Regions from separate parts of the Rahnella sp. BIGb0236 genome, predicted to be linked through region 1. Evidence: predicted binding sites of a transcription regulator. Region 1 holds the regulator's gene; each other region holds the start of a gene.
What was found. Region 1 encodes PhoB, which activates phosphate uptake and scavenging genes when phosphate is short. Its sites were predicted from a motif close to CTGTCATAAAACTGNCNNAT; they were not measured.
Positions count from the first base shown of each region.

Region 2: the regulator PhoB is predicted to act here: its motif matches at 1,404-1,423, upstream of opgB (phosphatidylglycerol--membrane-oligosaccharide glycerophosphotransferase).
Region 3: the regulator PhoB is predicted to act here: its motif matches at 1,180-1,199, upstream of EDF78_RS09505 (heavy metal response regulator transcription factor).
Region 4: the regulator PhoB is predicted to act here: its motif matches at 1,549-1,568, upstream of ugpB (sn-glycerol-3-phosphate ABC transporter substrate-binding protein UgpB).

Region 1 is NZ_SOAO01000002.1:618,232-621,443, reverse strand. Features, by position in the region: gene sbcD (exonuclease subunit SbcD) at 1-1,222, opposite strand, end outside; gene phoB (phosphate response regulator transcription factor PhoB) at 1,461-2,150, shown strand; gene phoR (phosphate regulon sensor histidine kinase PhoR) at 2,173-3,212, shown strand, end outside.
Region 2 is NZ_SOAO01000008.1:115,733-118,944, reverse strand. Features, by position in the region: gene EDF78_RS16875 (ATP-binding cassette domain-containing protein) at 1-487, shown strand, start outside; gene EDF78_RS16870 (ABC transporter ATP-binding protein) at 484-1,200, shown strand; gene opgB (phosphatidylglycerol--membrane-oligosaccharide glycerophosphotransferase) at 1,636-3,212, shown strand, end outside.
Region 3 is NZ_SOAO01000003.1:583,477-586,688, forward strand. Features, by position in the region: gene EDF78_RS09495 (cytochrome b/b6 domain-containing protein) at 1-425, opposite strand, end outside; gene EDF78_RS09500 (hypothetical protein) at 451-1,074, opposite strand; gene EDF78_RS09505 (heavy metal response regulator transcription factor) at 1,287-1,961, shown strand; gene EDF78_RS09510 (heavy metal sensor histidine kinase) at 1,954-3,212, shown strand, end outside.
Region 4 is NZ_SOAO01000017.1:44,831-48,042, reverse strand. Features, by position in the region: gene livF (high-affinity branched-chain amino acid ABC transporter ATP-binding protein LivF) at 1-142, shown strand, start outside; gene EDF78_RS23200 (PLP-dependent aminotransferase family protein) at 274-1,461, shown strand; gene ugpB (sn-glycerol-3-phosphate ABC transporter substrate-binding protein UgpB) at 1,683-2,996, shown strand; gene ugpA (sn-glycerol-3-phosphate ABC transporter permease UgpA) at 3,164-3,212, shown strand, end outside.

The DNA of each region.
Region 1 (3,212 bases):
CCGCGTTCTGACCGCTGGTGACCTGTTCAACCACCTGCGCAAATAAGGTACGCATCCGCGCCTGACGCGGTTCATCGGGATCGGGTTCCAGCGCCAGCCGCCGTTCAAAGACATCGCCGACGCTCAGTTCGCTGAGGGTTTCTTTTTCCTGTTGCTCAATGCGGTTGATGCGCTGTTCTTTGCTGCGGCGTAACAGCACCACTTCTACCGGTAAATCTGCCGTCAGCGCCTGAATACGTCGCTGAATATCGCTGAGATAATCCTGCGTGGAGACTTCAATATCCAGCCAGACGGGTTTTGCCGGATCGCCGCCTTCGAACTGTTTCAGTTGCTTTTCAATCTCCGCCAGCGAGCCTTTGATGATCTGCATCGGCTGGAAAACCGGGATTTCCAGCGTCTCGATGGCGTTGAGTGTCGCACCCTCGAAATCAAGCAGATAGACGCTTTTGGCCTTGCTCAGCTCGTCAAAACTCAGGGCAATCGGCGAGCCGCTGTAGCGGATATGGTCGGTTTTGGCGACGCACTGCGCGCGGTGAATATGGCCGAGTGCCACATAATCGACTGGCGGGAAAGCCTGTGCCGGAAACGCATCGAGCGTGCCTATATAAATGTCGCGCACGGAATCGGAGGTGCTGACGCCGACGGTGGTCAGATGGCCGGTGGCAATCACGGGCAGCGGTACGCCCAGTTCATCGCGTTTCGCCTGCGCGGCCTGCCACAGCGCGTCATAATGGGCGGCAATGGCTTCCTGTAATGCCAGCTGTTTGTCGCTGCCGGATTGTCCGGCCTGACTGGCAAGCAAATCACGCGGACGTAAAAACGGAATGGCACACAGCACCGCGCCGGGCGTTCCGTCGCGCTGACGGAGCACTAAAATTTGTTCCGCCAGGTTTTCACCCACGGTGGCAATCACCCGGGTATTCAGACAGGAAAGCAGTTCGCGGGATTCGTTGAGCGTGGCGACAGAATCGTGATTACCGGCCAGCACCACCAGCTGGCAGCCGGTTTGTTGTAATTCCACCACGAAGCGGTTATACAATTCGCGGGCATAACTGGGCGGTGATCCGGTATCGAAAATATCCCCCGCGACAATCACGGCATCGACCTGATGTTGCTGCACCTGACCGGTCAGCCAGCGCAAAAATGCCTGATGTTCGGCAGCGCGGCTTTTGGTAAAAAAGTACTGGCCGAGGTGCCAGTCTGACGTGTGGATCAGGCGCATGAGACTCCCGTATGGATCCTGGATGACAACGATGGGGCAAAGTATAAACGTCGGCGGGGGACGCTGTCCCCGATAAATCAGACCAATTTCAGCAAGATGCCCGCTAAATAGAAGAAATGTCTCTGTCATATTTGACTGTAATGAACCATCCTTTCTATTCATAAATCTGTCACAAAACTGACGCATAATGGCGCCCGCAATCAAATAAAAGATCGCTAACCTATTGGCAGGACCTACGATGGCTAGACGTATATTGGTGGTTGAAGACGAAGCTCCAATCCGTGAAATGGTGTGTTTTGTACTGGAACAGAATGGCTATCAGGCAGTAGAAGCTGAGGATTTTGATTCAGCGATCGGGCAGCTTGTTGAACCTTACCCTGAACTGATCCTGCTTGACTGGATGTTACCCGGCGGTTCCGGTATTCAGTTTATTAAACACCTGAAACGTGAAGCCCTGACCCGCGAAATCCCGGTGATGATGCTGACCGCGCGCGGTGAAGAAGAAGATCGGGTGCGCGGCCTCGAAGTCGGTGCCGATGATTACATCACCAAACCGTTTTCTCCGAAAGAACTGGTTGCCCGCATTAAAGCCGTGATGCGCCGCATCTCGCCAATGGCGGTAGAAGAAGTGATCGACATGCAGGGTTTAAGCCTGGATCCGTCGTCTCACCGTGTGATGGCCAACGAGCAGGCGCTCGATATGGGGCCGACAGAATTTAAATTATTACACTTCTTTATGACGCACTCCGAACGTGTTTACAGCCGCGAGCAGTTGCTGAATAACGTCTGGGGCACTAACGTTTATGTGGAAGATCGCACGGTTGACGTGCATATTCGTCGTTTGCGTAAGGCGCTGGAAACCAGTGGACATGACAGAATGATCCAGACTGTTCGCGGTACCGGATACCGTTTTTCAACGCGTTATTGAGCCCTCACAGCGGAGAATCTGTGTGCTAGAACGTTTGTCATGGAAACGGCTGGCAGGTGAATTTTTTCTCTTTTGCCTGCCCGCGTTAATCCTCGGTATCTTCGTCGGCCATTTTGGCTGGCTCCTCTTTGTGTCGCTGATGGCGGCACTGGGCTGGAATTATTACAACCAGCTGAAACTTTCTCACTGGCTGTGGCTCGACCGCAGCATTACCCCGCCGAATGGCCGCTGGAGCTGGGAGCCGCTGTTTTACGGCCTGAACCAGATGCAGATGCGTAACCGGCGTCGGCGTCGCGAATTAGGCCAGCTCATCAAGCGTTTTCGCAGCGGTGCCGAATCGTTGCCGGACGCCGTGGTGCTCACGACCGAAGAAGGCAATATTTTCTGGTGTAACGGACTGGCTCAGGATTTGCTCGGTTTCCGCTGGCCGGAAGATAACGGCCAGCACATCTTTAACCTGCTGCGTTATCCGGAGTTCCGGCTGTGGATCCAGACCCGTGATTTCAGCCGCGCCCTGAATCTGCAACTCAATAATGAGCATTACGTCGAGTTTCGCGTCATGCCCTATTCCGAAGGGCAACTGCTGATGGTGGCGCGCGACGTCACGCAGATGCGCCAGCTCGAAGGCGCACGGCGTAACTTTTTCGCCAACGTCAGTCATGAACTGCGAACCCCGCTGACGGTATTGCAGGGTTATCTGGAAATGATGGAAGACGCCAAGCTGGAAGAACCGTTTCGCAGCAAAGCGCTGGATACCATGCAGGAACAGACGCGGCGGATGGACGGGCTGGTGAAACAGCTGCTGACGCTGTCGAAAATTGAAGCCTCAGCGAATATCGATTTGCACGAGAAAGTCGATATTCCGCTGATGCTCGGCATGCTGGAACGTGAAGTGCAAACGCTCAGCAACGGCAGGCATGACGTGGTGTTCCGGGTAAACGACAAGCTGAAAGTGTTCGGCAACGAAGATCAGCTGCGCAGCGCGGTGTCGAACCTGGTGTATAACGCGGTCAACCACACGCCAGCCGGTACCCGGATTGAAGTCAGCTGGCAACAAACGCC
Region 2 (3,212 bases), on a different contig from region 1:
GCTGGTGGCGCAACACATGCAGACCAACCGTAATCTGATTGCCGGCGTGCTCAATACGCCGGGCTATCGCCGTGCCGAAAATCAGGCACTGGACCGGGCATTTTACTGGCTTGAAGTGGTGGAGCTGGTGGACTGCGCCAACCGGCTGGCGGGGGAAATGTCGTACGGCCAGCAGCGCCGTCTGGAGATTGCCCGCGCGATGTGTACCGCGCCGGAAATGATCTGCCTCGATGAACCAGCCGCCGGACTGAATCCGGTAGAAACCCGCACGCTGAGCAAAATTATCCGCTTCCTGCGCGATCATCACGACATCACCGTGCTGCTGATTGAACATGATATGGGCATGGTGATGGAGATTTCGGATCATATTATCGTGCTTGATCACGGCGATGTGATTGCCGAAGGGGGGCCGCAGGCGATTCAGAACGATGAGAAAGTCATTGCCGCGTATCTCGGTGCTGATGAAGACGAAGAGGTCAGCTTATGAGTGACGCCATGCTGGAATTTCGTGATGTGAATGTGTATTACGGCGCGATCCAGGCGCTGCAACAGGTGTCTTTGCAGGTGAACCAGGGGGAAACCGTGGCGCTGATTGGTGCGAACGGTGCCGGAAAATCGACGCTGCTGATGTCGATATTTGGACAGCCCCGCCTGCACAGCGGGCAGATCCTGTTTCGCGGCGAGGATATCAGCCGTAAATCGACGCACTTTGTGGCCTCGGCAGGCATTGCACAGTCGCCGGAAGGGCGGCGTGTTTTCCCGGATATGACCGTGGAAGAAAACCTGCTGATGGGCACCATTCCCGTCGGCAACAAATACGCTGCGGAAGATCTGCAAACCATGTTTGATTTGTTCCCGCGTCTGAAAGAACGCCGTAAACAACGGGCGATGACCATGTCCGGCGGTGAGCAGCAAATGCTGGCGATTGCCCGCGCGCTGATGAGCCGTCCGAAACTGTTACTGCTCGATGAACCCAGTCTCGGGCTGGCACCGATTATCGTTAAACAGATATTCCAGACGCTGCGTGAACTTGCCAAAAGCGGCATGACCATTTTTCTGGTCGAGCAAAATGCCCATCATGCGCTGAAGCTGTCTGATCGCGGCTATGTGATGGTCAACGGACAGATCCGGCTGAGTGGTTCCGGGGAAGAACTTTTACATAATCAGGAAGTCCGCAAGGCCTACTTAGGCGGGATCTGATCCCCTGCCGCCTTGCTGCAACTGCCATTAATTTGGCGGGGGCAGCGGGTGGCACCTGAAAGGAATTATTCTGAATTTCATCATTTCCGATCTCCCTCCACATTTCTCCCACAGTATTCAGCTATCATGCATTTCTTACAGAAAGGTGACTATAAAGTTAAATTTCTGAGTTATCATGCGAAATTAGCCGTCAATAATTTGTAAAATGTCAGTTTTATAGGGCAAATCAGTGACCTGAATCAGGGTTAGGACGTTGACCCTCACAGGTTCAACAGGCTATATAGCGCTATCCGTTTTTGGCATGAATTTTCCTGTCTCAAGGATGAAGTGAATGACTAACGGGTCATTCGCTCGATGAGTTGAACCGTCGGCGCTGCTCTCAAAACAGCAGAATTGGGTCGTTGAGTTTATTGTTTAATCAGACAGGGTGCTGAAATGGCTTCTGAGATATTTTCTTTTGTTTTATTTCTTTCCTCTATTTTTTTATACGTCACCCGGGCGTCGGCCAGCCGTGTCTGGTTTTCGCTGGTGCTGTTTTTCCTCGGGCTATACGTCATCCTCAACGTCATCCTGATTGGCAGCAATTACTTCACCGGTGAAGGTATCACTGATGCGGTGTTATATACCGTCACCAGCAGCCTGAAAGGCGCGGGGCTGAACAAATACATCTTACCGTTCATCGGCTTACTGGCCGGACTTATCGCCGTCTTCACCTTGCTGGCGTGGTGCCTCAGACAACGTCGCGCGAAGAACAGCAGCGTGGTGTACAGCGTACTGGCGGTGGTGCTGGCGGTCTTCTCGGTGGGATCCACGCAGGCATTCCAGAACATTTCCCGTCTGGTGAAAACGCAAATCACCGGCAACGGCGCAGATTTCGATACCTATTACAAAGTGCCGGAAAAAATTATTAAAGGCGCGAAAAAACCGAATCTGGTTTATATCTATGGCGAAAGTCTGGAGCGCACTTATTTTGACGATAAAGTATTTCCGGGGCTGACCACGGAATTAAGCCGTCATAAAGCGCAAAGCACCGATTTCACCAATACCAAACAGCTGCCGGGCACCGGTTATACCATCGCAGGTATGGTGGCTTCGCAGTGTGGGATCCCGCTGTTTGCGCCGTTTGATGGCAATGCCTCCAGCGCACTGGCGACCTTCTACCCTGAAAACGTTTGTCTTGGCGATGTGCTCAAAGGCGCAGGCTACACCAACTACTTCTATCAGGGCGCAGAGCTGGCGTTTGCCGGTAAAGGCACCTTCCTGAAATCCCATGGTTTTGACCATCTTTATGGCTACAACGAATTGCGTCCGACCGTCGCGGATCCGTCATACAAAAATGACTGGGGCTGGTATGACGATACCCTGCTGGATGAGGTGTACAAAAAATTCGTGACGCTGAGTCAGGAAGGCAAACCATTCTCACTGTTCACGCTGACCGTCGATACCCATCATCCGGACGGCTTTATTTCGCGCGGTTGTACCCGCAAGGAATATAAAGTGAACGGAAAAGCCAATCAGTCGCTGAGTGCGGTTTCCTGTAGTCAGGAACTGATTGCCGCGTTTATCGATAAGATTAAAAAGTCCGGTTATTTTGATAACACCATCATTGTGGTGTCATCCGATCATCTGGCGATGAACAACACGGCTTACAGCATTCTGACCAAAGAAAACCGCAAAGACCTGTTCTTCGTGCTCGATGGGCGTCATCCGGTCGGCGATCAGAATGGCGCGAAACGCAGCACGCTGGATAACGGCGCGACGGTGCTGGATATGATGGGCGGCGATAACTACATCGGTCTGGGCCGCAGTGGTGTGTCTGCAACCTCCATGACCGCACAGTTCCTGAATATCGATGACAAAGTGAATGCCTGGAAACCGGCGGTCATCAAACAGTGGGGCTTCCCGAACAGCATTAATCATTACGCGGTGAACACCAAAGACAACACGTTCACGTTCTCCGGCATGACCATCAAAACGCCGTTCATCCTGAAAGTCACGGCAGACAAAATCGA
Region 3 (3,212 bases), on a different contig from region 1:
AGCACCAGTAACAGACCGAGCAACAACACGCCGCTGTACATCAGTTTTTGTACTGCGTTGTACTGCCCCAGCTTGTGCGGCAGTGTAAAGGTCAGTGCGCGAACGGTATCGCGCCAGACGCTACGCGGCGTAAAGGGGAAAAAGTCTCGCCGGAAATGCCCGCTGAACATCCCCCACACCAGATAAAACACGGCGTTGGCTGCCATCAGCCACATCACCGCCAGATGCCAGGCAATGTTGCCGCCCAGCCAGCCGCCCAGCGTGGTGTTTTGCGGGAAGGTAAACGCAAAAATCGGGTCAGCGTTATAAATGCCCCAGCCACTCATCACCATGCCGGTCATGGCCAGCACATTAATCCAGTGACAAATGCGGACCGGCCAGGCATGGATCCGGCGTTTACGTGGTGAAGAAGGCTGAGGTTTCACGGGTTATCTCCTGTTACGCAGCGGATTACATCGGTGGCGCGATGCCGTCTTTACCGGCGGCAATACCCCGTGCGACCAGCGCACCTTTGTCATCTTTCATCGCAAACAGCACGATTTTTGTGCCCGGTTTCAGCAGGCTGCGGTCGCCCGGTGCCAGCAGAACCACCGGGACATCGTCCGGCACGACCACGGTTTTCTCGGCGTCATGGTATTTCACGGTCAGCGTGCGGCCATTGCTGTTCACCAGCTTGCCGACGGTGCCGTTGGTCATGGTGTTGATTTTGCCGTCCGGCGATTCAAACGGATTGAAGCCTTCACCGCTGCCGCGCAGGCTTGGCGCGAAGACATGCACTTCCAGCGCTTTCAGTGTGCCGTTGGCTTGTGGCACGGCGGCTGTCCCGATAAAGCTGTCGGCTTTGATATCGCTGATTTCGCCTTTGGTCACCGCATTGATTTTGGTCTGATCGGTGAGCTTAACGTCGAGCTTTTCGCCCTGGCGGGTAGTGATTTGTACCGATGAGTCATTAACTGAATCAATGGTTCCGCGTGTGGGTTTAATCACATTATCGGCGGCAAAGGCCGGGGACATTCCGCTGCACATCAGCAGGGAACCCAGTAACAGACCAGCGAGACGTGTAGGTGTATTCATGATGAGATCTCCATTTTACAGCGTTATTTCATTAGGTTAAGTGAATCACTGAAGCTGCCAGTGACGAATAACTTCCTTAAGAGTGGACGATAAACCGGGATTGGCTGATGACAAATTGATGACAAAATTGTCATCAAAGGTGTCTGATGAAACTGATAAACTTCCGGTGAATCATTCTTTAGGTGAATGGTCATGCGGCACTGAGGGCCTGAATGCGAATACTGGTAATTGAAGATGATGTCAGTACAGGCGACTACCTGAAAAAAGGGCTGACGGAAGCCGGTTACAGCGTGGATCTGGCGCGTAACGGTGCCGACGGGTTGTTTCTGGCGCTGGAAGAGGGTTACGACACGGTGATCCTCGACGTGATGCTGCCGGGGCTGGACGGCTGGCAGGTGATGGAAGTCCTGCGGAAAAAAAGCGACGTGCCGGTGCTGTTTCTGACCGCACGCGATGAAGTGCAGGATCGTATTCACGGGCTGGAACTGGGCGCTGACGATTATCTGATTAAACCGTTCTCCTTCACCGAGCTGGTGTTGCGTATCCGCACCTTGCTGCGCCGTCCGGCAGCGCGGGAGCCGGATATCTATTCTGTCGCCGACCTGCATCTTGATGTGCTGCGCCGCAGGGTGACGCGTCAGGATCAGACCATCGCGCTGACCAACAAAGAGTTCATGTTGTTGCAATTGCTGATGCGCCGCGAAGGCGAAGTGCTGTCGCGCACCATGATCGCCTCACAGGTCTGGGATATGAATTTCGACAGCGATACCAATGTGGTCGACGTCGCCATCAAGCGTCTGCGCGCCAAAGTTGACCGCACCTTTGAGGTGAAACTGATCCATACCGTACGTGGCATCGGCTACGTTTGCGAAGTGCGCCATGACTGATCGCCCGTCTGCCGGTCGCCCGGAACGCGCCATGTCGCTGACCCTGCGCGCCACCTTACTTTTCGCGCTGATCGCCTCGCTGGTGGTCAGTGCCGTGGGGTTTTATCTTTATTACTCGATAGATAAAGAACTGATGCGCCGCGCGGATTATCAGGTCAGCGGACGCGTGCAGTATTTCCGCCATCTGCTGGCGAACGAATTCCCGCTGTCGCAGCTGAGCCGCAATCCGGGGCTGTTTGAAAATATGCTCGGGAACGAACGCGATATCCTGACGTTCGGGCTGAGCAATGAAAAACCGCTGATCAACGTCAATCCCTCCCGGCTGGATTTGCCGCCGGTCGCGGCGGTGGCAGACGGCCAGCCGCTGACGCTGAAGACTGTGCATCAACTGACCGCGCCCGACGGGACGCCGGTACGTTTTGCCCGCGCGGCGGTAAAAATGGAAGACGGGCGGACGGTTGAAATTACCGGTGCGCATTTCATGACGGAAGAATCACGCCTGTTACAGACCTTCCGCTGGGAAATTATCGGCGCGGTGCTGTTCGCGTATCTGCTGATTGCCGGACTCGGCTATCTGGTGATCCGCCGCGGACTGCGGCCGCTGCGCCATATGGCGCATGAGGCAACGCAGATCCATCCGGCCAGTTTGTCCACGCGGCTGACGGCAGCAAAAGCGCCGCAGGAATTGCAGCAACTGATTTATTCCTTTAATGACATGCTGGACCGGCTGGCAGAAGGCTATCAGCGGCTGACGCAGTTTTCCGCCGATCTGGCGCATGAGATCCGCACGCCCGTGGGGGCGCTGATGGGGCACTGTCAGGTGGCGCTTTATCAGCCACGCACGGTGGAAGAATACGAAACGCTGCTGGCGAACAATATGGAAGAGCTGGAGCGCATTTCGCGCATGGTGGAAAACATCCTGTTTCTGGCGCGGGCCTCCGACGCGCGGTCTGTTCTGACCATTACCGCCATAGATGTGTCCACGGAAATGACCCGCATTCAGGACTATTTTGAGGGGCTGGCCGAGGAGCGCGAGATGACGCTGGACAGTAAAGGGGCGGGCGTGCTGTACGCCGATGCCATTTTGTTCCAGCGCGCGCTCAGCAATCTGGTGGCTAACGCGGTGCGTTATGGCCGCGCGGGGAGTGCCATCGTGTTGCGCGCCGAACCGCATCCCCGCGGTATGGATATTCATGTGATCAGTCAGGGCGATCCGATCCCGGCGGATAAGCTCGGCAAACTGTTCGATCG
Region 4 (3,212 bases), on a different contig from region 1:
CCTGGTCGAGCAAAACGCCAATCAGGCGCTGAAACTCGCCGATCGCGGTTATGTGCTGGAGAACGGTCATGTGGTACTGGAAGATACCGGCGCGGCCTTGCTGGCGAACGAAGCGGTGCGTGCGGCCTATCTCGGCGCATAAAGTGGCTTCACATTTTAAAAATCTGTGATAAATCTGGTAAACCGCACGGCAAGCGCTTTGCGGTTTTTATTTTGTCTATAAATTAACATCTCTTACATTCGTATAACTTTGCACATCATCAGGAACATGTCATGAACACAGAAGGTTTACTCGCCGCCCGTATGGTCAGGCTCAAAAGTTCAGCCATCCGGGAATTGCTGAAACACAGCAAGATGGAAGGCGTTATTTCGCTGGCGGGTGGTATTCCTTCTTCGGCGCTTTTTGATTTCGACGGTCTGCGTGAAGCCACCCAACTGGCGATTACCGAACAACCGGAACACGCATTCCAGTATGGTCTGACCGAAGGCAGTTATACGCTGCGTGAGCGTATTGCTGAGCTTTGTCAGCAACGTGGCGTGGTCGCAAGCCCGGACGATATCGTGGTCACCGCAGGCTCCCAGCAGGCGCTGGATCTGGTGATGCGCGCCGTGGTGAACCCGGATGACATTTTCGTGGTGGAACGCCCGACCTATCTGGCGGCGTTACAGACGCTGGAACTGGCTGAAGCCAAACTGCTGTCCGTCGGTTCTGACGGCGACGGCATGATTGTCGACGAACTGGCGGAACTGCTGAAAACGCAGAAAATCAAAGGTGTGTATCTGGTGCCCACGTTCGGCAACCCGAGCGGTGTGACCCTGAGCCGCGCCCGTCGTGAGCAACTGGTGAAACTGGCGGCAGAGCATGAATTCCTGATCGTCGAAGATGACCCGTACGGCGAACTGCGATTCACCGATGAACGCCAGCCGACGCTGTTCGAGCTGTCGAAGGCGCTGTTCGGTCACGCGGAGAACATCATCTACACCTCGACGTTCTCCAAAATTCTGGCACCGGGCCTGCGTCTGGGCTGGGTAATTATGCCTGACTGGTTGCTGCATAAAGTCGCCATCATCAAACAGGCTGCGGATCTGCACGCCAGCGCGCTGTCGCAGACTATCGCGGAATACTATCTCGGTCTGGGTCGTCTGCCGAAGCAGATCGAAACCATCCGTGCGGCGTACAAAAAGAAATGTCAGATCATGGCCGGACTGCTGGAAAGCGAACTGGGCGATGTGCTGACCTTTGAATACCCGAAAGGCGGTATGTTCCTGTGGGCGCGCTTCCGCGAACCGCGTAACTGCGCGGAGTGGATGAAAAAGACGCTGGAGCAGGGCGTGGTGTTTGTGCCGGGCGAATTTTTCTACGCCGATAACCCTGACCACTCGACCTTCCGTCTCTCCTTCGCCACCGCGACGGAAGAACAAATGCACGAGGCGGTCGCCCGTCTGAAACGCGCACTGTAATTCCTCTTTTTCGTCTTCCCTGAGGCGCATCGTTAACCCGATGCGCCTTATTTTTTGCCATCTGTTCGTCACCTGCACTTCATGCTGCTGTCACTTCATTGTCATTTAACGGTTATTTTTCTGTCATTTAGCCGTGTCATTTTACCAGCGATTAAAAACGTTTCTTAACATCCATTATTTCTCTGCACTTGCAGCACACCAGCAGAATTCAGGAGACAGGCATGTTCATCAACCTCAAAAAAACGGTCATCGGCACCGCGCTGACGCTGGCTTTCAGCGCCAATGCATTCGCTGTGACAGAAATTCCTTTCTGGCACTCAATGGACGGCGAATTAGGCAAAGAAGTGAACTCGCTGGCCGACCGTTTTAACCAGACGCACCCTGATGTCAAAATCGTGCCTGTCTATAAAGGCAAATACGACGAAAGTCTGGCGGCCGGTATCGCGGCATACCGTACCGGTAATGCTCCGGCGATTTTGCAGGTTTACGAAGTGGGCACCGCGACCATGATGGCCAGCAAAGCCATCAAACCGGTTTACGAAGTGTTCAGCGATGCAGGCATTAAAGAAGACGTTTCTCAGTTTGTGCCGACCGTTTCCGGTTATTACTCCGATTCCAAAGGCCGTCTGCTGTCGCAGCCTTTCAACAGCTCCACGCCGGTGCTGTATTACAACAAAGATGCCTTTAAGAAAGCCGGTCTTAACCCGGATCAGCCGCCAAAAACCTGGCAGGACATGGCCGCGTATACCGAGAAACTGCGTGAAGCGGGCATGAAATGTGGTTACGCCAGTGGCTGGCAGGGTTGGATCCAGATTGAGAATTTCAGCGCCTGGCACGGTCTGCCAATCGCCACCAAAAACAACGGTTTCGATGGCACCGATGCGGTACTGGAATTCAACAAACCCGAGCAAATCAAGCACATTCAGATGCTGGAAGACATGAACAAAAAAGGTGATTTCACCTATTTTGGTCGTAAAGATGAATCCACTGCCAAGTTTTACAACGGCGATTGTGCGATGACCACCGCGTCTTCCGGTTCGCTGGCGGATATCCGTCAGTATTCCAAATTCAACTACGGCGTGGGCATGATGCCTTACGACGCGGACATCAAAGGCGCGCCACAAAACGCCATCATCGGCGGTGCAAGCCTGTGGGTGATGAACGGCAAAGACAAAGACACCTACAAAGGCGTTGCCGAATTCCTGCAATTCCTGACCACGCCGGAAATCGCCGCCGAATGGCATCAGAAAACCGGTTATCTGCCGGTCACCACGGCGGCGTATGAGCTGACCAAAAAAGACGGCTTCTACGAGAAAAACCCGGGTTCTGACGTTGCTACCCGCCAGATGCTGAACAAGCCACCGTTACCGTTCACCAAAGGTCTGCGTCTGGGCAACATGCCGCAGATCCGTACCATCGTGGATGAAGAACTGGAAAGCGTGTGGAGCGGCAAGAAAACGGCTAAAGAAGCGTTAGACACTGCAGTACAGCGCGGGAATTTGTTACTCCGTCGCTTCGAAGCTTCTACTAAGTAAGTCGGCTACTGCGCTTTGCCAGTCTGGGATTGGGCAGTGCTCGCTCTCCTCATGGACTTTGTGTCCACTCCGGGAGCTGTGCGCTGTCCGCACCCAGTCTGGCTTCGCTCGCTACGCCTCATCCGGAGTAGCCTGCCTTTTGTCATCGCATTAACGAGTAAACCATCATGAGTTCACACCGTCCCGGTTTTGGTTGCAGCTGGTTGCCCTACGCGC